3 regions of the Streptomyces sp. NBC_00385 genome follow, and region 1 is predicted to be linked to each of the others. Evidence: predicted binding sites of a transcription regulator. Region 1 holds the regulator's gene; each other region holds the start of a gene.
The links. The regulator HrcA, encoded in region 1, represses chaperone genes, less so after heat shock. The targets are predictions, from matches to a motif close to TTNGCACTCNGNNNNNCNGAGTGCNAA.

Region 1 (7,442 bases):
GAAAGCGACGGGTCGCCCGGCGACCCCATGCCCTTGATGTCCCCATAAGGGCAGCTTCCCACCGCTCCTCGCGGAGCGGTAGACCGCTTGTGGCCACAACTGCCCCGGAGCGAAGGTCCTAGGACCAGCGGCCCGTGCGCCCCAGCAGCAACGCTGTCGCCGCGGTGCCCGCCGTCGAGGTGCGCAGTACGGTCGGTCCGAGCCGGCAGGTGCGGGCACCGGCGGCGGCGAAGACGGCCAACTCGTCCGGCGACACGCCTCCTTCGGGACCTACGACCAGCACGATCTCGCCCTTCTCGGGCAGGGCGACGGTGGCCAGCGGCTCACTGTCGTAGTCCTGGTCCTCGTGCAGCACGGCCGCGAAGTCGGCGGTGGCCAGAAGCGCGGCCACCTGTTTGGTCGTCATCGCGCCCGCCACGTCCGGGAAGCGGACCCGGCGCGACTGCTTTCCGGCCTCGCGGACCGTACTGCGCCACTTCGCCAGGGACTTGAGGCCGCGGTCGCCCTTCCACTGCGTGATGCAGCGCGCGGCCTGCCACGGCACGATCGCGTCGACGCCGGTCTCCGTCATCGTCTCGACGGCGAGTTCGCCGCGGTCTCCCTTGGGCAGCGCCTGGACGACGGTGATGCGGACGTCGGGACGGGGTTCCTCGTGGACGGACTCCAGGTCGGTGATCACCAACCGGTCCTTGCCCTCGGCGGCCATCACGACGCCCTCCGCCCAGAACCCCTGGCCGTCCGTCAGGACGACGTCCTCCCCGGCGTGCAGGCGTTTCACCGAGACGGCGTGCCGGCCTTCGGGGCCTTCCAGGACGAACCCGGGCCCCTGCGGCATCCGGTCGACGACGAAGACGGGTGCCGTCACTGTGTGCTCCTCGTGCTCAGTGCCGTCCGTGCGGCGTCCAGTTCCTCGGCGAGCAGCCCGACCAGCCGGCCCGCGGGCAGTTCGCGTGCCATCCGGTGTCCCTGCCCCGCCCACAGTGCCATGCCCTGCGCGTCCCCGGCCTTGGCCGCCGCCTTGCGCAGCACGGACGTCAGATGGTGCACCTGCGGGTAGGCGGCGGGGGCGTACGGTCCGTGCTCGCGCACGAAGCGGTTGACCAGGCCGCGGGCCGGACGGCCGGAGAAGGCCCGGGTCAGGGTGGTGCGGACGAAGAGCGGGTTGGTCAGTGCCTGCTTGTGCAGCAGATGGGCGCCCGATTCGGGGCAGACCAGGAAGGCGGTGCCGAGCTGGGCGGCATCGGCGCCCGCCGCCAGTACCGCGGCGATCTGGGAGCCGCGCATCAGGCCGCCCGCGGCGATGACCGGTATCTGCACGGTCTCGCGGACCTGGGCCACCAGGCAGAGCAGCCCGGTTCCGGAGCCGTCGGCCTGCGGGTCGTCGCGGAACGTGGACTGGTGGCCGCCCGCCTCGACGCCCTGGGCGCAGACGGCGTCGGCGCCCGCCCACTGGGCGGCCTGGGCCTCCTCGGGCGAGGTGACCGTGACGACGGTGTACGTGCCCGCCGCGGCGAACGCGTCGAGGGTGTCGCGGGAGGGGCAGCCGAAGGTGAAGGAGACGACCGGGACCGGGTCCTCCAGCAGGATGGCGAGCTTGGCCTCGTAGCCGTCGTCGCCGCAGCCGTCGGTGTCACCGAGCGGGGTCTCGTACCAGGAGGTCTCGCCCGCGAGCTGGTGCCGGTACACCTCGATGGCGGCCGGGTCGGCGAGGTTCGGCTGCGGCATGAAGAGGTTGACGCCGAAGGGCTGACCGGTGAGCCCGCGGACCTGTTTGATCTCGTTGTACATGCCGTCCGCGGTCTTGTACCCGGCGGCCAGGAAGCCGAGCCCGCCGGCCTCGGCGACGGCCGCGACGAGCTGCGGACAGGAGGGTCCGCCCGCCATCGGGGCCTGCACGATCGGAAACCGGCAGAGATCGGTCAACGCGGATGACATGACCGCATCGTGTCATGTCGCCCCTGCCCCGTGATGCGCACCCCGCTGCAACGTTTTGTCCGCAATGCGGTACGGGCCCGGAAACCGGGCCCGTACCGCATCGTCGCATGGATCTAGCGGCCGTTGAACGCGTCCTTCAGCCGCGAGAACAGACCCTGCTGCCCGGGCTGGAACTGCCCGGTGGGCCGCTCCTCGCCGCGCAGCTTCGACAGCTCGCGCAGCAGGCGCTCCTGCTCCGGGTCCATCTTGGTCGGGGTCATCACCTCGACGTGCACGATGAGGTCGCCGCGACCGCCGCCGCGCAGGTGCGTGATGCCGCGCCCGTGCAGCGGGACGGACTGGCCGGACTGGGTGCCCGGCCGGATGTCGACCTCCTCCAGTCCGTCGAGCGTCTCCAGCGGCACCTTGGTGCCGAGGGCCGCCGCCGTCATGGGGATGGTGACCGTGCAGTGCAGATCGTCGCCGCGCCGCTGGAACACGGCGTGCGGCAGCTCGTGGATCTCGACGTAGAGATCGCCGGCGGGGCCGCCACCGGGGCCGACCTCGCCCTCGCCCGCGAGCTGGATGCGGGTGCCGTTGTCGACACCGGCGGGGATCTTCACGGTGAGCGTGCGCCTTGAGCGGATCCGGCCGTCACCGGCGCACTCCGGGCACGGCGTCGGCACGACCGTACCGAAGCCCTGGCACTGGGGGCAGGGCCGCGAGGTCATGACCTGGCCGAGGAACGACCGGGTGACCTGGGAGACCTCGCCGCGGCCGCGGCACATGTCACAGGTCTGGGCGGAGGTGCCGGGTGCGGCACCCTCGCCACTACAGGTCGTACAGACGACGGCCGTGTCGACCTGGATGTCCTTGGTCGTACCGAAGGCCGACTCGGAGAGGTCGATCTCCAGCCGGATCATGGCGTCCTGCCCGCGGCGGGTGCGCGAACGGGGTCCGCGCTGCGACGCCGTGCCGAAGAACGCGTCCATGATGTCGGAGAAGTTGCCGAAGCCGCCTTGTCCGAATCCGCCCGCGCCACCGCCTCCGGAGGCGGACAGCGGGTCGCCGCCGAGGTCGTAGACCTGCTTCTTCTGAGCGTCCGACAACACCTCGTAAGCGGCGTTGATCTCCTTGAACCGCTCCTGGGTCTTCGGATCGGGGTTCACATCCGGGTGCAGCTCGCGGGCGAGCCTCCGGAAAGCCTTCTTGATCTCGTCCTGCGAAGCGTCGCGGCGCACGCCGAGTACGGCGTAGTAGTCCGTGGCCACTTACGACTCCGCCAGGATCTGTCCGACGTAACGTGCCACTGCGCGTACCGCTCCCATCGTTCCGGGGTAGTCCATGCGGGTCGGTCCGACCACGCCGAGTTTGGCGACTGCCTCGTCGCCCGAACCGTAGCCGACCGCGACGACGGACGTGGAGTTGAGCCCCTCGTGGGCGTTCTCGTGCCCGATACGTACGGTCATGCCCGAGTCCTTGGCCTCACCGAGCAGCTTCAGCAGCACGACCTGCTCCTCCAATGCCTCCAGCACCGGCCGGATCATCACAGGGAAGTCGTGCCCGAAACGGGTGAGGTTGGAGGTGCCGCCGATCATCAGCCGCTCCTCCGTCTCCTCGACGAGGCATTCGAGGAGGATCGAGAGCACGGTGGACACGGTTCCCCGGTCCTCGCTCTCGAAGGATTCCGGCAGGTCCTGCACCAGTTGCGGAACGTCCGCGAAACGGCGTCCCACGACCCGGCTGTTGAGCCGGGCCCGCAGATCGGCGAGAGAGGTCTCACCGAACGGCGCGGGGCAGTCGACCAGCCGCTGTTCGACCCGGCCGGTGTCCGTGATCAGCACGAGCATCAGCCGGGCGGGGGCCAGGGACAGCAGTTCCACGTGCCGCACCGTCGAGCGGGTCAGCGAGGGGTACTGCACGACGGCGACCTGCCGGGTCAGCTGCGCGAGCAGCCGTACGGTACGTCCCACGACATCGTCGAGGTCGACCGCGCCGTCGAGGAAATTCTGAATGGCACGGCGCTCCGGCGACGACAGGGGCTTGACGCCCGCGAGCTTGTCGACGAAGAGCCGGTAACCCTTGTCCGTCGGGATGCGTCCCGCGCTGGTGTGCGGCTGGGCGATGAAGCCCTCGTCCTCCAGCACCGCCATGTCGTTACGGACGGTGGCCGGGGAGACCCCCAGCTTGTGCCGCTCCGTGAGCGCCTTGGAGCCGACGGGCTCCTCGGTGCCGACATAGTCCTGGACGATGGCGCGCAGCACTTCGAGTCTGCGTTCGCTGAGCATCGCGCACACCTCCAGCTGTGTACCTCGGTGGTTCTCGGGCCGTTCCCGGGTCTGTCCCTGGCACTCTGTGCGTACGAGTGCCAGCAATCCCCCGGCCAGTGTACGGCGACGGGGTAGCCCCCTAGCAAGGGCGACCGGCCACGCTACCGCGAGACTGCGCAGGTCGTTGCCGATAGCGTCGCTGTATGGACGCCTCTTGGGAAGAGTTCGGCTGGGAGCGACTCGGACACGGAATGGGCCGGCGACGCCTTCCGGTGTGGGATGCAACGGTCGCCCTGGTGGCGGGGACGGACGGCGTGCTGCTCTGCGACACCGGGTCGTCACTCCGTGAAGCGGCCGAAGTCCGCGGCCAGGCGCAGGCCCTGCTGGGCCGGAGGGTGACGCATATCGCACTCAGCCACCCCCATTTCGATCATGTGCTGGGCACGGCGGCCTTCGCCGGGGCGCAGGTGTACGGCGCCGGGGGCATGGCAGGACTGCTGGGGCGCGGGGCGGACGAGCTGCATGCCGACGCGGTGCGGCACGGTCTGCCCGAGCACGACGCGGCCGAGTCCGCCGACGTGCTGGTGGCGCCGCATCACGAGGTGCGCGCCGAATGGACGCTCGACCTGGGCGGCGGGCGTGAGGTGCTGCTCGTGAACGCGGGCCCGGGGCACAGCGGCCACGATCTCGCGGTGCTGGTCCCCGGTCTCTCCGGCTCGCACGCGGTGGTGTTCTGCGGCGACCTGGTCGAGGAGTCCGGTGAACCGCAGGCGGGCCCGGACGCGTTCCCGGCGCGCTGGCCGGCGGCGCTGGACCGGCTGCTGGAGCTGGGCGGCGAGGACGCGCTGTACGTGCCGGGGCACGGGGCCGTGGTGGACGCCGCGTTCGTACGGGAACAGCGCGATCAGCTGGCTGCCCGGTTCGGCGTGTCGTGAGCCGCTCCCGCCTTATCGTCGTCCGATGCGCAGCTACCAGCCGGACCTGACCCCGCCGTGGAAGAAGTCCGCCCCCGCTCCCGAGGTGCCCGCCGATCCGGATCTGGTCGTCGAGGAGGCCGTCACGGGCTTCTGCGGTGCGGTGATCCGGTGCGAGAAGACGGCCGAGGGCCCGACGGTGACCCTGGAGGACCGCTTCGGCAAGCACCGGGTCTTCCCGATGACACCACGCGGCTTCCTGCTGGAGGGCCGGGTCGTCACGCTGGTGCGCCCTTCGGCGGGCGGCCCGGCCCGGCCCGCCCGTACGGCCTCCGGCTCGGTGGCCGTACCCGGCGCGCGGGCCCGGGTGGCGCGGGCCGGACGCATCTACGTGGAGGGCCGGCACGACGCCGAGCTGGTGGAGCGGGTCTGGGGCGACGACCTGCGCATCGAGGGCGTGGTCGTGGAGTACCTGGAGGGCATCGACGACCTGCCCGCGATCGTGCGCGAGTTCTCACCGGGCCCGGACGCGCGGCTCGGGGTGCTGGTCGACCATCTCGTACCGGGTTCCAAGGAGTCCCGGATCGCGGCACAGATCTCGGACGGGAACGTACTGGTGGTCGGCCACCCGTACATCGACGTGTGGGAGGCCGTGAAGCCGTCGTCCGTCGGGATCCCCGGCTGGCCGGTGGTGCCGCGCGGCCAGGACTGGAAGACGGGCGTGTGCCGGTCGCTGGGATGGCCGGAGAACACGGGGGCGGCCTGGCAGCGGATCCTGTCCACGGTCCGCTCCTACCGGGACCTGGAGCCGGAGCTGCTGGGCCGGGTGGAGGAACTGATCGACTTCGTGACGGCCCCCGCCACCACCTGAGGAACGTGGCCCGGGTCCTCCAGCCCCTCCGACCCTCTCCAGCCCCTCCGAGCCTCTCCAGCCCCTCCGGCGTTTGAGGAGCGGGGTCCGGGGCGGAGCCCCGGTTACGGGAAGGGGCGGGGAGGGGAACAGGCCCGCCGCAGGCGCCACCCCGCCACGCGACACGCGGCCCCGCACCCCCTCCCCCCTCAGTCCACCAGGTCCCGCACCACCGCATCCGCCAACAACCGCCCCCGCAGGGTCAGCACCGCCCGCCCCTCCCCGTACGGCCCCCGCTCCAGCAGCCCGTCCGACACCGCTCGCCCCGCCGCCGCAAGCCCCGCCGGGGCGAGCAGCGACAGCGGGCAGCCGTCGACGAGGCGCAGCTCCAGCAGGATGCGCTCGACGCGCCGGTCCTCCGCGGAGAGGATCTCGCGGCCCGCGCCGGGCGAGCGCCCCTCGGCCAGCGCCTGCGCGTACGCCCCCGGGTGCTTCACGTTCCACCAGCGCACGCCACCGACGTGACTGTGCGCGCCGGGCCCTGCACCCCACCAGTCGGCTCCGCGCCAGTACAGCTCGTTGTGCAGGCAGCGTCCCTCCGGTGTCCGGGCCCAGTTCGACACCTCGTACCAGGAGAAGCCGGCCGCGGCCATCGCCTCGTCCGCGATGAGGTACCGGTCGGCGTGCGCGTCGTCGTCCGTCATCGGGATCTCGCCGCGCTTGATCCGGCGGGCCAGCTGGGTGCCCTCCTCGACGATCAGGGCGTACGCCGACACATGGTCGGGCCCGGCGCCGATCGCCGCGTCGAGGGAGGCGCGCCAGTCGTCGTCGGACTCGCCCGGGGTGCCGTAGATCAGGTCGAGGTTGACGTGCTCGAAGCCGGCCGCCCTCGCCTCGGCGACACACGCCTCGGGCCGGCCGGGGGTGTGGGTGCGGTCGAGGATCTTCAGAACGTGCTGCCGGGCGCTCTGCATCCCGAAGGAGATCCGGTTGAAGCCGCCCTCGCGCAGCTCGGCCAGGTAGTCCGGGCCGACCGACTCCGGGTTGGCCTCGGTGGTGATCTCGGCGTCGTCCGCGAGGCCGAACTCCTCCCGGATCGCGGCCAGCATCCGGACCAGGTCGGCGGCGGCCAGCAGCGTCGGCGTGCCGCCTCCGACGAAGACCGTGCGGACCTGGCGCGGGTCGTCGCCGAGGACCTTGCGGGCCTGGCGGACCTCGCCGATGAGGTGCGAGGCGTAGTTGTCGCGGGAGGCCAGCGCACCGCCGGAGCCGCGCAGCTCGGTCGCGGTGTAGGTGTTGAAGTCGCAGTAGCCGCAGCGGGTCGCGCAGTACGGCACGTGGAGGTAGAAGCCGAGCGGGCGTTCTGCGGCGCCTTCCAGGGCATGGCGGGGCAGCGCCCCGTCGTCGGGCACGGGCTCACCATCGGGCAGTACGGAAGGCATACCGTCCATTGTCGCGCGCCGCCCGGCAGCCGGACGCCACACGCGTGCGTGC
Region 2 (7,442 bases), 840 kb from region 1:
AAGGTGCCGCTGCCCGCCCGGATCACCGGCGTCCTGGAGGCCGAGTCCGGCTTCAACGACGCCCCCGTGGTGATCCTCGTCGTGGCCTTCTCGACCGTGGGACCGGTCGACAGCTGGTACGTGCTGGTCGGCGAGATAGCCCTGGAGCTGGCGATCGGCGCCGCGCTCGGCATCGCGGTCGGCTGGCTCGGCTCGTACGGACTGAGGCATGTGGCGCTGCCCGCCTCGGGTCTCTACCCGATCGCCGTGATGGCCATCGCGGTGTCCGCGTACGCGGCGGGCGCGATGCTCCACGGAAGCGGATTCCTCGCCGTCTACCTCGCCGCGATGATCCTCGGCAACGCCAAACTCCCGCACTGGCCCGCCACCCGCGGCTTCGCAGACGGACTCGGCTGGCTGGCCCAGATCGGCATGTTCGTCCTGCTCGGACTGCTGGTCACCCCGCACGACCTGGTCGACGACTTCTGGCCCGCCGTCGTGGTGGGACTGGTGCTGACCGTGGTGGCCCGTCCGCTGGAGGTCTTCATCTCGCTGGCGCCCTTCCGGCTGCCCTGGCAGGAGAAGGCCCTCATGTCCTGGGCCGGGCTGCGCGGCGCGGTGCCCATCATCCTGGCGACCATTCCCATGGTGTCCGGAATCGAGGGCTCCACCCGGGTCTTCAACATCGTCTTCGTCCTCGTCGTCGTCTACACCCTCATCCAGGGACCGACGCTGCCCTGGCTCGCGAAGGCCCTCAAGATCGCCGACGATCCCTCCGAGACGGCCGACCTGGGCATCGAGTCGGCGCCCCTGGAACGACTGCGCGGCCATCTGCTCTCGGTCGCCATCCCCGCCAAGTCGAAGATGCACGGCGTCGAGGTCGGCGAACTGCGGCTGCCCGCCGGAGCGGCGGTGACGCTGATCGTCCGGGACGGCAAGAGCTTCGTACCCGCGCCCTCGACCGTGCTGCGCCGCGGCGACGAACTGCTGGTCGTGACGACCGACCCCGTACGCGACGCGACCGAGGTCCGGCTGCGCGCTATCGGTGAGGGCGGCAAGCTGGCCGGCTGGCTGGGGACCGGCGGGAACACCGCCGACGAGACCCTCGCCGGACCGAACGTGGCCAACGCGCTCAAGGCGGTCAAGAAGCTGGGCAGGACGGACGACCACCGAAAGCACGACGGCCGGGCCGCCCGGGATGCCAAGGCGCACCACTGAGGACACAACCGTGTTCACAGGCCAAAAGGGTCGAGTTGGACACAATCACAGGTACTTGAGGGCTCTTGCCTGTAGCATGAAGAAAACCTAGATCGACCTATTTGATCCACCAACTCTGCCTGACGCAGAGCTGGCGCGACCGTATGGCGGTCGTGGCGTCCTCCGCCTCTGCTGCGAGCGCCCGGCATCTACCGCAGTTCCGCGCGAAGAGGACAGCTCTCGGCAGCTCCTGACCGGGTCCGCACCCACGTGCCGGCCGGGTACCGCAGGGGCACGGCCACCAGGCGGCAGAAAGGCAAGGACCGTGGCGTCCACGGTCTCCGACCGCCCCGGATACGGGCAGTTGCTGCGCACCCCCGGTGCGTGGACCTTCCTCCTGCCGGGCTTCGCCGCACGGCAGCCCTTCGCGATGCTGACCATCGGCATCGTCCTGCTCGTCCAGCACACCACCGGTTCGTACGGCAGCGCCGGCGCCGTCGCCGCCGTGACCGGGGTCTCCATGGCCCTGTTCGCTCCGCAGACCGGCAAGCTCGCCGACCGCTTCGGCCAGCGCGCCGTGCTGCTGCCCGGCGTCCTCGTGCACACGGCCTCCGTCTCGTGCCTGACCGCGCTCGCGCTGGCGGACGCCCCCATGTGGGCGCTGTTCGCCGCGGCCGTTCCGGCAGGTGCGTCCGTCCCGCAGATCGGACCGATGGTCCGGGCCCGCTGGGCGGCCGTGCTCGGGGCTGCACCGGGCCGGGAGGCCTCGCCGCTCATGTCGACCGCGGCGGCCTTCGAATCGGTGACGGACGAGTTCACCTTCGTCATCGGTCCGGTCCTCGCCACCGCGCTGTGCACCGGAGTGCACCCGGCGGCGGGACTGATCGCCGAAGCCGCCCTCACTCTGTTCGGCGGCCTGTTCTTCGCCGCGCAGCGTGCCACCCAGCCCGCGGTACGCACCACCGGCACCGCCGGATCACAGCGGCACGTCTCCGCACTGTCCATCCCCGGCGTACGTGTCCTCGCCGTGGCCTTCCTCGGGATCGGCGCGGTCTTCGGCGGGATGCAGGTCTCGCTGACCGCCTTCGCCGAGGAGATCGGCAGCCCCGGAGCCAACGGTCTGCTGTACGGGATCTTCGCGGCCGGCAACATGCTGGCCGGGATCGCCTGCGGCGCCATCGCCTGGAAGACCGGCCCGCGCCGCCGGCTGATCGCCGGGTACGCGGCCCTGACCCTCACCGCGTCGGGCCTGTGGGCAGTGCACTCCGTGCCGCTGCTGGCCGGGCTCGGACTGCTGGTCGGCCTTTCCATCGCACCCGCCCTGATCAGCGGCTACACCCTGGTCGAGGCCCTCGTCCCGGGCTCCGCACGGACCGAGGCGTTCACCTGGCTGACGGGCGCCGTCGCACTCGGCCAGGCGGGCGCGGTGACGGTGGCCGGGAGGCTCGCGGACGCCCACGGCGCGAGCACCGGATTCCTGGTGCCGCTGGTGGGCACCGTGCTGGCTCTGGTGACGTTGGTGGCGCTGCGTTCGCGGCTGGCACCGGCCCGCGCGACCATCACAGCCGCACGCGGCACGGTTCACCGCGACCGTATCGCGGCCAGAGAATGACGTCGTTCCCGAGGAATACGTCACTGTGACTCCTCCGCCACGAAAGGAGGCGGCTTCCCACTCGGGCCGAAGACCCTCATGACGGCCAAGCCCTGACCGCTGCCTTCCGGCAGGTGACAGACATTACTGCAAGCAACAGCCTGCAGGAGCTACTATGGACGACTGTTAGCACTCATCCAGTGAGAGTGCCAGGAGGAAGACAAGTGCCGACCTATCAGTACCAGTGCACCGAGTGTGGCGAGGGCCTCGAAGCGGTGCAGAAGTTCACCGATGACGCCCTCACGGTGTGCCCGAGCTGCGATGGACGCCTGAAGAAGGTGTTCTCGGCGGTCGGCATCGTGTTCAAGGGTTCCGGTTTCTACCGGAACGACAGTCGCGGATCCTCGTCGAGCAGCACGCCGGCCCCGGCCGCTGCGAAGGCCTCGGGTTCCGGATCGTCGTCCTCGACAGGATCGGACGCGAAGTCGTCGTCCTCGTCGTCGACGTCCTCTTCCGGTTCGTCCGGCTCCTCGACGGCGTCTTCCTCGTCGTCCTCTTCTTCTTCGTCGTCCTCGTCGAGCGGTTCGTCGGCCGCCTGAGGCGCCTGCCCGACCGTTTCACCTGGCTTCACCGGGACCCCGCCGATTCACTCGGCGGGGTCCTCGGCGTTTCCCGCCCGGCTGCGTCGCGCGCCGGGCGAACGCCTACTGTGACCGCATGGTGAACGCAGAGATCGGTGTGATCGGCGGTTCGGGGCTGTACTCCTTCCTGGAGGACGTCACCGAGGTACGCGTGGAGACCCCTTACGGAGCGCCGAGCGACTCCGTCTTCCTCGGCGAGATCGGCGGCCGCCGGGTCGCCTTCCTCCCCCGTCACGGGCGCGGCCACCATGTGCCGCCGCACCGCATCAACTACCGCGCCAACCTGTGGGCGCTGCGCTCGGTCGGCGTACGCCAGGTGCTCGGCCCGTGCGCGGTGGGCGGACTGCGGCCGGAGTACGGGCCGGGGACGCTGCTCGTGCCGGACCAGCTGGTCGACCGCACGAAGACCCGTGTCCAGACGTTCTACGACGGGGAGACCCGGGCGGACGGAGTGGCGCCGAAGGTGGTGCACCTGGGCTTCGCGGACCCGTACTGCCCCGAGGGGCGCAAGGCCGCCCTCGCGGCGGCTCGCGGACGGGACTGGGAAGCGGTGGACGGCGGGACGCTCGTGGTCGTCGAGGGGCCGCGGTTCTCGACCCGGGCGGAGTCGCGCTGGCATGCGGCGATGGGCTGGTCGGTGGTCGGGATGACCGGACACCCCGAGGCCGTGCTCGCCCGTGAGCTGGGTCTCTGCTACACGACGATGACGCTGGTGACGGACCTGGACGCGGGCGCGGAGGCCGGCGAGGGCGTCTCCCACGAGGAGGTCCTCAAGGTGTTCGCGGCCAATGTCGACCGGCTGCGTTCGGTGCTCTTCGACGCGGTGGCCGCGCTGCCGGCGGAGGCGGACCGGGGCTGTCCGTGCGCGCATGCGCTGGACGGGATCGAGACGGGGATCGAGCTGCCGTAGGCGCTCACACCTGGGGGCCCACGAGCGGATGAGGTCTCGCAAGCAGGTGGGATCCCGCAAGCGGATGAGGTCCCACAAGCGGGTGGGGCCTCAAACAGGTGGAGCCCCTCAAACAGGTGGAGCCCCTCAAGCGGGTGGAGCCCCTCAAGCAGGTGGAGCCCTTCAAGCGGGTGACGGAGTTTTCCACATCGTGTGGGCCGTCCACAGGGCTCAGCGGGAATCTGGCGGGTGGTGAATCGTGGGTGCTGTCCGGCCGGTCGTCTCCGGCCGCCGGGCCGCTCGATCCGATTCATCCGCACTCGTCCCCCTGTCCTCTGAACTCCCCTACCGCAGGCGGTGTTTGGCATGTCCTCGTACGGATCCCCCTCCCCCCTCTCCGCGCCTCCGTCCGCTCCGCCACCCGGCGGGGTGCCGCCGTTCCCCCCGCTGCGGGTGCGCGGGGGCAGCGGCCACCGGCTGCGGCGGGCGGTGTGGCGGCAGCGGCGGGCGATGGCCGCGGGGCTGGCGCTGACGGCTGCCGCGCTGGCCGCTTCGGGGCTCGGCGGCGGTGAGGCCGGGAGCGGGGACGGGGGCGGGCCGGGCGGCGGGCGCGGTGCGGCCGAAGCAGCCGGAACCGCCTCGCGCCGGGTGCCGCCGCCGGTCCGCCTGGTATCCGCGCCCGTCCGGATCGCCGATGCGGAAACCGTCCGGCTGCTGCGCCCGGGAGACCGGGTCGACGTGATCGCGTCCGAGGGCGCCGGAGCCGGCTCGCGGGTGCTGGCGAAGGGTGCGCGGGTGACCCGGGTGCCGGCGGCGTCCACCGAGGGCTCCACGGAGAACGGGGCGCTGATCGTGCTCTCCGTGCCACGGGCGACGGCCACGACGCTGGCCGGTGCGGGAATCTCGGCCGGGTTTGCGGTGATCCTGTGTTGATTCGCACTGACGAGCCATCACGTCACCTGCCATCAGCCGCGGATGAGGTGAATCTCCCTTGTACTGCCGTAAGTTGCGGAACAGTTGGCTCCTCTTACGGCACAGACGAAGGACGGCTCGGGCGTGAGCGAGAAGAAGAAAGTCAGTCTGCTGGAGGGCTTCAAAGCCTTCCTGACGCGCGGCAACGTGATCGACCTGGCGGTTGCCGTCGTCATCGGCGCCGCGTTCACCAACATCGTGAACGCCGTCGTCAAGGGTGTCATCAACCCGCTCGTCGGTGCGTTCGGAACCCAGGATCTGGAGAACTACAGCTCCTGCCTCAAGGGCCCCTGCGTGACGGACCCGAAGACGGGCGAGGCGACCGAGGGCATCCGGATCCTGTGGGGTTCGGTACTCAGCGCCACTCTCAGCTTCCTGATCACCGCTGCCGTCGTCTACTTCCTGATGGTGCTCCCGATGGCGAAGTACCTCGCCAGGCGGGCCGCCATGCAGGCGGCGAAGGAAGGCGTGCAGGAGACGATGGAGGTGAGCGAGCTGGAGGTCCTGAAGGAGATCCGCGACGCTCTGGTCGCACAGCGCAGCGGCGGCAGCAGTTCGGCGGAGGGGAACCGCGGCGAGGAGCCGGGGCGGGGCGACCTGAAGTAGAACCGCGGTCCGGGCGGAGGCGGGCTCAGACGTGGTGGGGCGGCTTCTCGTCGAGGAAGCGGGCCAGGTCGGCGGCGCTGCCACCGGAGGGGGCCCGCTCACCCCACCCCCGGTCCGTATCGTCCGCGGACTGCTGGTCCAGCGGATCGTCGAAGATCAGTGCCGGCTTGGGCTTCGGCCGGTCCGGCTCGCTCGGCTTCGAATCGCGCGGTCCGGGGGCGGGGGCGGTACTCATACCTCCCAGGGTACGGCCGCTCCGGGGCGGCGGGGACGCCCTGCGCCCGCCTCCGGGCGGGGGCGCCGGCCCGGGCCCTGACACTGACCGGGCGGGGCAGGGGGTCCCCGCCCGGACCGGCGGCCTCGCTCAGCGGTCCTTGGGGTCGAGCCACCACAGGCCGAGCACGACGAGGAACGACAGGCAGAGGAATCCGGCCCCCCACCAGGCGGTACCGGTGTTGCCCTCCATGTACTCGTCGATGATGACCGTGAGCCCCCAGAGCTGCCCGATGACGACGGTCATGGCCAGGGTCAGCCGTGCCGTGAGTTTCGAGGACCGCTCCGGTTCCTGGTCGCTGCCCGCTCCCGGGCCGGGCCCGGTGTGGCGGACGCGCGGGTCGCCGTAACCGCTGGTGGACCGGATCTGCGGGTAGCGCTCGTGGACCGGCCGGTTGAGTTCGGGCCGTGCGCTGCCCGGGTGGTACTCCGGGTAGTGCGGGCCGGGAGGCTGCTGGGCGTCGCTCATGTCCGCCTGCCGGGGGTCTCGGGCTCGGTGGCCCTGGTACGGGAGCTGCCGGCGGCCTCCGGGGCTTCGGCGCCCCCGCGGACTCCGGGGCAGCCGATCCGGGAGGCGAGGTCCGGGCGGTCGTCGCCGAGCTGGCGGCACAGCCCCTTCTCGATGCTCTCGCCGGAGCGGGTGGTGCCGACGGCCCAGATGCTGCCGTCCGTCTGCTCGGTGAGGACGACCTTGGGCAGTCCGCGGGGCGGCGGTCCGGCGGTGACCTCGCCGCTACGGGCATCGAAGACGCCCTCGTGGCAGGGGCAGTACAGCTCCCCCTCGGAGCCCCGGTCCTTCCGCCACAGCACGGCGCAGGCCAGGTGGGTGCAGATCGCCGAGTAGCCGACGAGGGTGCCGTCGTCGAGCCGGACGGCGACGGCCTTGTCCTCCTCCTCCGGGTAGCTGAAGGCGAGGGACTCCCCGGGCAGCAGCTGGGAGCTGATCCGCTTCGGTGCCGGGGCCTTGTCGTCATCGGGGTCGCCGTGGCGCGGCAGCATGCCACCCGCCACGCCGAGTCCGCCGACCGCTAGGCCGCCGGAGACCGTGGCGACGATGCGGAGGTAGTCCCGGCGGGTGGTGAGGGAGTCCGCGGCGATCCGGTCGTGCAGGGCCTCGCGCGGGTCCCCGGAGGACGGTTGCCGCGGGTCCCCGGGGGACGGCTGTTCGGTCACGGTCATCGGCGGACGTCCTTCCCGTTGATCTCCACGACGGGCAGGCCGCCGGGCACCGGCCACTGGACCCGGTCGGCGGGCACGACCATCGCGACTCCGGTGCGGACCTCGGTCTCGCCGA
Region 3 (7,442 bases), 2.7 Mb from region 1:
TTCGTGACCGTCTTCCTCTTCCAGTTCACCGCGATCTGGAACAACTTCTTCCTCCCCCTCGTGATGCTCTCGGACCGCAAGCTCTTCCCCCTGAGCCTCGGTCTGTACTCGTGGAACACCAACACCCATGGCGAACCGAGCTTCTACCCCCTCGTCGTCACCGGCTCCCTGCTCGCCGTCATCCCGCTGATCGTCGCCTTCGTCTCCCTGCAGCGGCACTGGAAGGCGGGCCTGACCGCCGGAAGCGTCAAGTGACCGTCCACGCGAGCCCGAGGAGTACGAGTTCCACCATGCCGCACCCCACTGACAACCGGCCCCGGGCGCTGCTCGCGATGGGCCCCGGCATCGCCGGGCGCCTCCTCGCCGAACGCCACCACACCCGGCTGGCCGCCCTGACCCGTACGGACACCCGGCTCGTCGCCCACGATCTGGCCGACCCGTCACCCGAGGTGGCGGCCGCGCTCGCCGAGGCCGAGGTGCTCTTCACCTGCTGGGGCGCGACGCCGCTCACCGGGCCGGTGCTGGCAGCCGCCCCGCGGCTGCGTGCGGTGGTGCACGCGGCCGGGTCCGTCAAGCACCACATCACCGACGCCTGCTGGGAACGGGGCATCGCCGTCACCTCCGCGGCCGGGGCCAACGCGCTGCCGGTCGCCGAGTTCACCGTGGCCGCGATCCTCTTCGCGGGCAAGCAGGTCCTGCGCTCGGCACGGCGATACGGGGAACTGCGCACCGGCCACGACTGGCTCGACGAGCTGGACGGCAGCGGCAACTACCGCCGTACGGTGGGCATCGTCGGCGCCTCCCGCATCGGCCGGCGCGTGATCGAGCTGCTGCGCCCCTTCGATCTGGACGTCCTGCTGTACGACCCGTACGTCGGGGCGGACGAGGCAGCCCGGCTGGGTACCCGCCTCGCGGCTCTCGACGAGCTGTGCGCGAGCAGTTCGGTGGTCTCGGTGCACGCTCCGCAGCTTCCGGAGACGCGGCATCTGATCGGCACCGCCCAGCTGGCGGCGATGCCGTCGGGCGCGACGCTGATCAACACGGCCCGGGGTTCGCTGGTCGACGAGGACGCGCTGCTGCCCGAGCTGACGAGCGGGCGGCTGCACGCGGTCCTGGACGTGACGGACCCGGACCTGCCCCGGGCGGCCTCGCCGCTCTACGACCTGCCGAACGTGCTGCTCACGCCGCACATCGCCGGATCGCTGGGCAACGAGCTGCACCGGATGGCGGACCAGGCGCTGGACGAACTGGAACGCTTCGCGTCCGGCCGCCCGTTCGCGGACCCGGTCCACGGAGACGCGCTGTCGCGCTCGGCGTAGTCCGGCCCTCGGGCCCGTCTCGCCCCGCCGGCCCATCCCGCCCGTCCTGCCCGTCCTGCCCGTCCTGCCCCTTCGGCCCGTCCGGCGGCCCGTCGTCCGTCGGGACCGGCCGGCCATTCCAGCCCCTCCGGCGATTGAGGAGCCGGGGTACGGGGGCAGCGCCCCGGGGCTCCGCCCCGGACCCCGCTCCTCAATCGCCGGAGGGGCTGGGGTTGGCCGAGCCCCCTCACTCGCCGGAAAGGCTGGAGTCGGCCGGGCCCCACTCGCCGAGGGGGCGGAGTTGGCCGGCGAGCGTGAATGCCGGGCAGGAACGGGCCGGCGCGGCCGGACACGCGAAAGGCCCGGTACCCCTCGCGGGGTACCGGGCCTCACCGCTTGCGCGGGGCAGCTACACGCTAGTGCGAGTGACCGTGGCCGTGACCGGCCTCGGCCTCTTCCTCGGCCGGCTTCTCGACGACCAGGGTCTCGGTCGTGAGCAGCAGCGACGCGATGGACGCGGCGTTCTCCAGCGCGGAGCGGGTGACCTTGACCGGGTCGATGACGCCGGCCTTCACCAGGTCGCCGTACTCGCCGGTCGCGGCGTTGAAGCCCTGGCCCTTGTCGAGCTCGGAGACCTTCGAGGTGATGACGTAGCCCTCGAGGCCCGCGTTCTCCGCGATCCAGCGGAGCGGCTCGACGGCGGCGCGGCGCACGACCGCGACACCGGTGGCCTCGTCGCCGGTCTTGCCGAGGTTGCCCTCGAGGACCTTGACGGCGTGGACCAGAGCGGAGCCACCACCGGAGACGATGCCCTCCTCGACCGCGGCGCGGGTCGCGGAGATGGCGTCCTCCAGACGGTGCTTCTTCTCCTTGAGCTCGACCTCGGTGGCAGCGCCGACGCGGATCACGCAGACACCGCCGGCCAGCTTCGCCAGGCGCTCCTGGAGCTTCTCGCGGTCCCAGTCGGAGTCCGTGGACTCGATCTCGGCCTTGATCTGGTTGACGCGGCCGGCGACCTCGTCGGACTTGCCGCCACCGTCGACGATGGTGGTGTCGTCCTTGGAGACGGTCACGCGGCGGGCGGTGCCCAGCACGTCCAGACCGGCCTGGTCGAGCTTGAGGCCGACCTCCTCGGCGATGACGGTCGCACCGGTGAGGGTGGCGATGTCGCCGAGCATGGCCTTGCGGCGGTCACCGAAGCCCGGGGCCTTCACCGCGACGGCGTTGAAGGTGCCACGGATCTTGTTGACGACCAGGGTCGACAGGGCCTCGCCCTCGACGTCCTCGGCGATGATCAGCAGCGGCTTGGAGGCACCGGCCTGGATGACCTTCTCCAGGAGCGGCAGCAGCTCCTGGATCGAGCCGATCTTGCCCTGGTGGATCAGGATGTACGGGTCGTCGAGGACGGCCTCCATACGCTCCTGGTCGGTCACCATGTACGGGGACAGGTAGCCCTTGTCGAAGGCCATGCCCTCGGTGAAGTCGAGGTCCAGACCGAAGGTGTTGGACTCCTCGACGGTGATGACACCGTCCTTGCCGACCTTGTCCATCGCGTCCGCGATGAGCTCGCCGACCTGGGTGTCCTGCGCGGAGAGCGCGGCCACGGCGGCGATGTCGGACTTGTCCTCGATCGGACGGGCGGTCGCGAGGAGCTCCTCGGACACGGCCTTGACCGCGGCGTCGATGCCCTTCTTCAGGGCGGCCGGGGACGCACCCGCGGCCACGTTGCGCAGGCCCTCGCGGACGAGCGCCTGGGCCAGGACGGTGGCGGTGGTCGTACCGTCACCGGCTACGTCGTTGGTCTTGGTCGCGACCTCCTTCACCAGCTGGGCACCGAGGTTCTCGTACGGGTCGTCCAGCTCGACCTCGCGCGCGATGGTGACACCGTCGTTGGTGATGGTGGGCGCACCGAACTTCTTGTCGATGACGACGTTGCGGCCCTTGGGACCGATCGTCACCTTCACCGTGTCGGCAAGCTTGTTGACGCCGCGCTCGAGGGCGCGACGGGCGTCCTCGTCGAACTTCAGGATCTTCGCCATGGAGCTGAACTGTCCTCTCAAAACAAGAACTGCGCCCCTGCCGCCCGGCTAGTTATTTCGCAGGGGGCCAGGGGCGCAGAACAGAAGCAAACGTGGGTGAATTACTTCTCGATGATCGCGAGCACGTCGCGAGCCGAGAGGACGAGGTACTCCTCGCCGTTGTACTTCACCTCGGTGCCGCCGTACTTGCTGTACAGCACGACATCGCCGGTCTTGACGTCGAGCGGAAGGCGCTCGCCGTTCTCGAAGCGGCCCGGGCCCACGGCCAGGACGACGCCCTCCTGGGGCTTCTCCTTGGCAGTGTCCGGAATGACCAGGCCGGAGGCCGTGGTCTGCTCGGCGTCGAGCGGCTGGACCACAATGCGGTCCTCGAGCGGCTTGATCGCAACCTTGGTGCTGGTCGACACGATCCGGTCTCCCCCTTCGGAGATCTCACGGGGTTATCAGTCTTTGGGGTGGCGACCAGGTGGGCCCGTCGTCGCGGGTGCCGGACCTGCCGGTCGCACAGAACTGCTGGCACTCTCCAGTGGGGAGTGCCAGCACTGAGACTATGACCGCGATTAGCACTCGGTCAAGCGGAGTGCCAATTCACGCCCCTCGTGGCGTCCGGGACCTCCTCCGCGTACGACCGCGTCCGCAGAACGTTCCGGTCACCGTAGGGACAACGCGGGGACCGTCCGCTCCGTTCCGTACGGCGATGACCTCGTACTCACCCGCCGCGCCGGACCGGGGACCCGGCGTGGCACAGCGGCTAGCGGCTCGCGCACCCCGCGTCCGCGGCCTCTTCGCCGGACCGGTCCGGCCACCAGTGGACCGGCGGGCGCAACCCGGAGCCCCCGGCCGCCGCCGGGCGGCCGCAGGCGACGACGACCATCGCCCCCGGCGCCCCGTGGTCACCGCGCACCGCCGCCGGCCGCGCCTGCTCGTCCGGCGACGGGTTCACGTGCTGCGCGGCCTTCCGGCCCAGCCGCTCGATCGGGTCCACCGACTGCGCGCAGCCCGCGGTGGCGGCCAGGAGCGCACCGGCGGTCAGCAGTCCGGCCAGCGGCCGGCGCGCCCTTCTCATACGTAGTCCTCCAGGCGGGCCACGGCGTAACCCTTGTCCGTGATGACCTTCATGACGTTCCGGATCATGTCGGGCATGCTGCCCTTCCAGTCCTTCTTGCCCCGGAAGTGCGTGAGGATGATGTCGCCGGGATGCAGGTCCTGGTCCTCCTCCCGCCACTCCATGTGGTCGGGGAAGGCCTCCGCCGCCCACAGCGGCACGGCCGTGATGCCGCAGGACTTGGCGATCCGCAGGGTGTCGCCGTTGTAGTTGCCGTACGGCGGCCGGAAGAGCCGGGGGCGCTCGCCGTACTGCTGCTCGATGATGTCCTGCTGGTCGCAGATCTCCCGCTTCTGCTCGTCGTGGGAGAGACCGGGCATGTAGCGGTGGTTCAGCGTGTGGTTGCCGAGGACGACACCGCGGGCCTGCGCCTCCTTGAAGTACGCGTAGTCGTCGCGCACCAGGTAGTCGCTGAGGAAGGCGCTGTACGGGATGTTCAGGTCCGCCATCATCTTCAGGAGCTCGGGGTCCTTGTCGTCCCCGTCGTCCATCGTCAGAAAGACGATCTTCTTGTCGGTGGGGACCGTCGTGAAGACCGGCGGCAGCGAGGCGTCACCGCCCTCGACCTCGAAGCCCTTGCGGGTGGTGAGGTGCGGCTTGACGGCGGGAGGCGCCGGCGGAGTCAGCGGGGTGCTCGCCAGGCCCCACTTCTTGGCGGCCACGGCCCGTGCGGCCTGGGCGCGGCGCGCCTTCTCGGCCTGCGCCGCGACGGAACCCGCCGCCCCGGCGGCCGGGGGGCCGCCCGGCTGTCCGGCCCGCGCCGCGGCGACACGGCCGGGGTCGGCCGGTGCGCTGCCGCCGGTCTCGGCGGCACAGCCCGAGCCGGCCGCGGCGACCAGCAGCGCGGCGAGGACCGCGTAGCCCGGCCGGCGTCGCAGGTGTCCGCGCCCGCGCCTCGTCCGCCCCTGTCCGCACGACTCCGCACCCGGTCTGCGCCTCTTCATGTCGAATTCTTCCTTTTGTCGTACTGGCTGCATGGCGCCGCATCCTGCCAGCCCGGGACGGGGCATCCGGGCCGACACAGCGCCGGCCCCGCACGGTCCCCCGGCTGGCGCGCAGCCGACTGGCCCACAATGGGGCGGGTGAACGCTCTCGCCCCGACCGGCCCGTCCGACGACACCCCCGACCCCCTCGCCGACTTCCGGGCCCTGCGTGCCCCCGAAGGCGCCGAGCTGCTGGCCGGGCTGCGCTCGTACGACCCCGCCACCGAACTGGCCACCGCCACCCGGCTGCGCCGCACCCACCCGGCCGCCCTCGTCTCGGCGGCCCTGGGCCAGGCCAGGCTGCGGCAGCGGGCGGTGGCGAAGTTCGGCGCCGAGGACGCGCACCGGATGTTCTTCACGCCGAACGGGGTCGAGCAGGCGACCCGCACCTCGGTGGCCGGCTACCGCGCACGCCGGTTCGCGGACACCGGGGTGCGCAGCGTCGCCGACCTCTGCTGCGGGATCGGCGGCGACGCGATCGCCCTGGCCCGGGCCGGAATCTCCGTCCTCGCCGTGGACCGCGACCCGCTGACCGCCGAGGTGGCCCGGGCCAACGCCGCCGCGCTCGGCCTGGACGCGCTGATCGAGGTGCGGTGCGCCGACGTCACGGAGATCGACACCTCGCCCTACGACGCGGTCTTCGTCGACCCGGCCCGCCGCGGCGGACGCGGCCGCATCTTCGACCCGGAGGCCTACTCGCCGCCCCTGTCCTGGGCGACCGAGGCGGCGCTGAAGGCGCCCAGGGCCGCGTTGAAGATCGCCCCGGGGGTGCCGCACGAGGCGATCGGGCCGCAGGCGGAGGCCGAGTGGATCTCGGACGGCGGCGACGTGAAGGAGGCGGTGCTCTGGTTCGGTGAGGGCTTCGAGGCAGGGTCCTTCCGCGCGACGCTGCTTCCGTCGGGCGCCACCCTGTCCGCCCCGGCCGTGCTGCCCGCCCCGCCGGTCGGCCCGGTGGGGCGCTATCTGTACGAGCCGGACGGCGCGGTGATCCGCGCACATCTGGTGGCCGGGATCGTGGAGCGGTGCCACGGCCGGCTGTTCGACGACATGATCGCGTACGTCACGAGCGACGAGCTGTACGACTCCCCGTACACCGCGGGCTACGAGATCACCGATCAGCTGCCCTTCAACACGAAGCGGCTGAAGGCGCTCCTGCGGGAGCGGAAGGTCGGCGTCCTCACCGTCAAGAAGCGTGGTTCGGGGGTCGAACCGGAGGAACTGCGGCGGAAGATGAAGCTCCAGGGCCCGAACGCGGCCACGGTCTTCCTGACCCGGGTCGCCAACGTACCGACGATGCTGATCGGCCGTCCCGTGACCGGCCCCGAGGCCGCCCTGCGCTGACGGCGGCTCGGCCTGCTTCAGCGGTGGGTGCCGCCCCGCACGGAGACCAGCGGCTCGGGGGCGACCGCGCCGAGCACCGTGCGCAGAACCCAACGCCGGTGCCAGAACGCCTTGGTGATGCCGATGAGGCCGATGATCCAGCCGATGAACCCGAGGCCCATCACCAGGGCCATCAGGCCGTAGGTGTCATCGCCCCGTACGGCTCCGGCCGGCACCGCGAAGCAGGCGTACAGCCCGCACGCGCAGAGCACGAAAGAGCCGAGGACCCACGCCAGGCTCACCCCCGGCAGCCGGTACGCGGCATCACTCGCGGGATCACGGTCCAGGGCGCCCCACTGCACGAGGAGTCGGCGCAGCTGCCGGTCCCGGCGCAGGCCGATGACGACGAGGACGACGGCCGGCACCAGGCAACAGGCGCCCAGGCCCAGCATGATGACGCCGAAGAAGGCGCTGAAGACGTCGTACGACTGCTCGAAGGTGATGAAGGCGGTGCCGACCAGCGCCCAGCCGAGCGCGCCGACCGCTCCCCACATCCACAGCAGTCCGAGCCGGCCGGGGCCGAGGTGCATCTTCACCAGCGCGCCCAGGATGTGGGCCCGGTCGGCGAGCAGTGCTCCCCGGTCGGGCCAGGTGCGTATCTCCACGGGTGGAGGGGGCGGCGGCAGCGCGGGGCGAG

Region 2: the regulator HrcA is predicted to act here: its motif matches at 2,954-2,980, upstream of OG959_RS22715 (FmdB family zinc ribbon protein).
Region 3: the regulator HrcA is predicted to act here: its motif matches at 3,898-3,924, upstream of groES (co-chaperone GroES).

The regions. Positions count from the first base shown of each region.
Region 1 is NZ_CP107951.1:5,915,189-5,922,630, reverse strand. It holds gene OG959_RS26450 (hypothetical protein) at 1-46, opposite strand, end outside; gene OG959_RS26445 (16S rRNA (uracil(1498)-N(3))-methyltransferase) at 119-865, opposite strand; gene OG959_RS26440 (nitronate monooxygenase) at 862-1,935, opposite strand; gene dnaJ (molecular chaperone DnaJ) at 2,049-3,185, opposite strand; gene hrcA (heat-inducible transcriptional repressor HrcA) at 3,186-4,202, opposite strand; gene OG959_RS26425 (MBL fold metallo-hydrolase) at 4,388-5,119, shown strand; gene OG959_RS26420 (DUF3097 domain-containing protein) at 5,145-5,969, shown strand; gene hemW (radical SAM family heme chaperone HemW) at 6,158-7,390, opposite strand.
Region 2 is NZ_CP107951.1:5,074,247-5,081,688, reverse strand. It holds gene OG959_RS22725 (potassium/proton antiporter) at 1-1,197, shown strand, start outside; gene OG959_RS22720 (MFS transporter) at 1,502-2,788, shown strand; gene OG959_RS22715 (FmdB family zinc ribbon protein) at 2,992-3,366, shown strand; gene OG959_RS22710 (S-methyl-5'-thioadenosine phosphorylase) at 3,485-4,318, shown strand; gene OG959_RS22705 (hypothetical protein) at 4,664-5,230, shown strand; gene OG959_RS22700 (MscL family protein) at 5,354-5,875, shown strand; gene OG959_RS22695 (hypothetical protein) at 5,901-6,110, opposite strand; gene OG959_RS22690 (hypothetical protein) at 6,240-6,617, opposite strand; gene OG959_RS22685 (Rieske (2Fe-2S) protein) at 6,614-7,327, opposite strand; gene OG959_RS22680 (4Fe-4S dicluster domain-containing protein) at 7,324-7,442, opposite strand, start outside.
Region 3 is NZ_CP107951.1:3,255,445-3,262,886, forward strand. It holds gene OG959_RS14165 (carbohydrate ABC transporter permease) at 1-255, shown strand, start outside; gene OG959_RS14170 (hydroxyacid dehydrogenase) at 291-1,319, shown strand; gene groL (chaperonin GroEL) at 1,715-3,337, opposite strand; gene groES (co-chaperone GroES) at 3,439-3,747, opposite strand; gene OG959_RS14185 (hypothetical protein) at 4,089-4,403, opposite strand; gene OG959_RS14190 (polysaccharide deacetylase family protein) at 4,400-5,386, opposite strand; gene OG959_RS14195 (class I SAM-dependent methyltransferase) at 5,516-6,766, shown strand; gene OG959_RS14200 (hypothetical protein) at 6,784-7,442, opposite strand, start outside.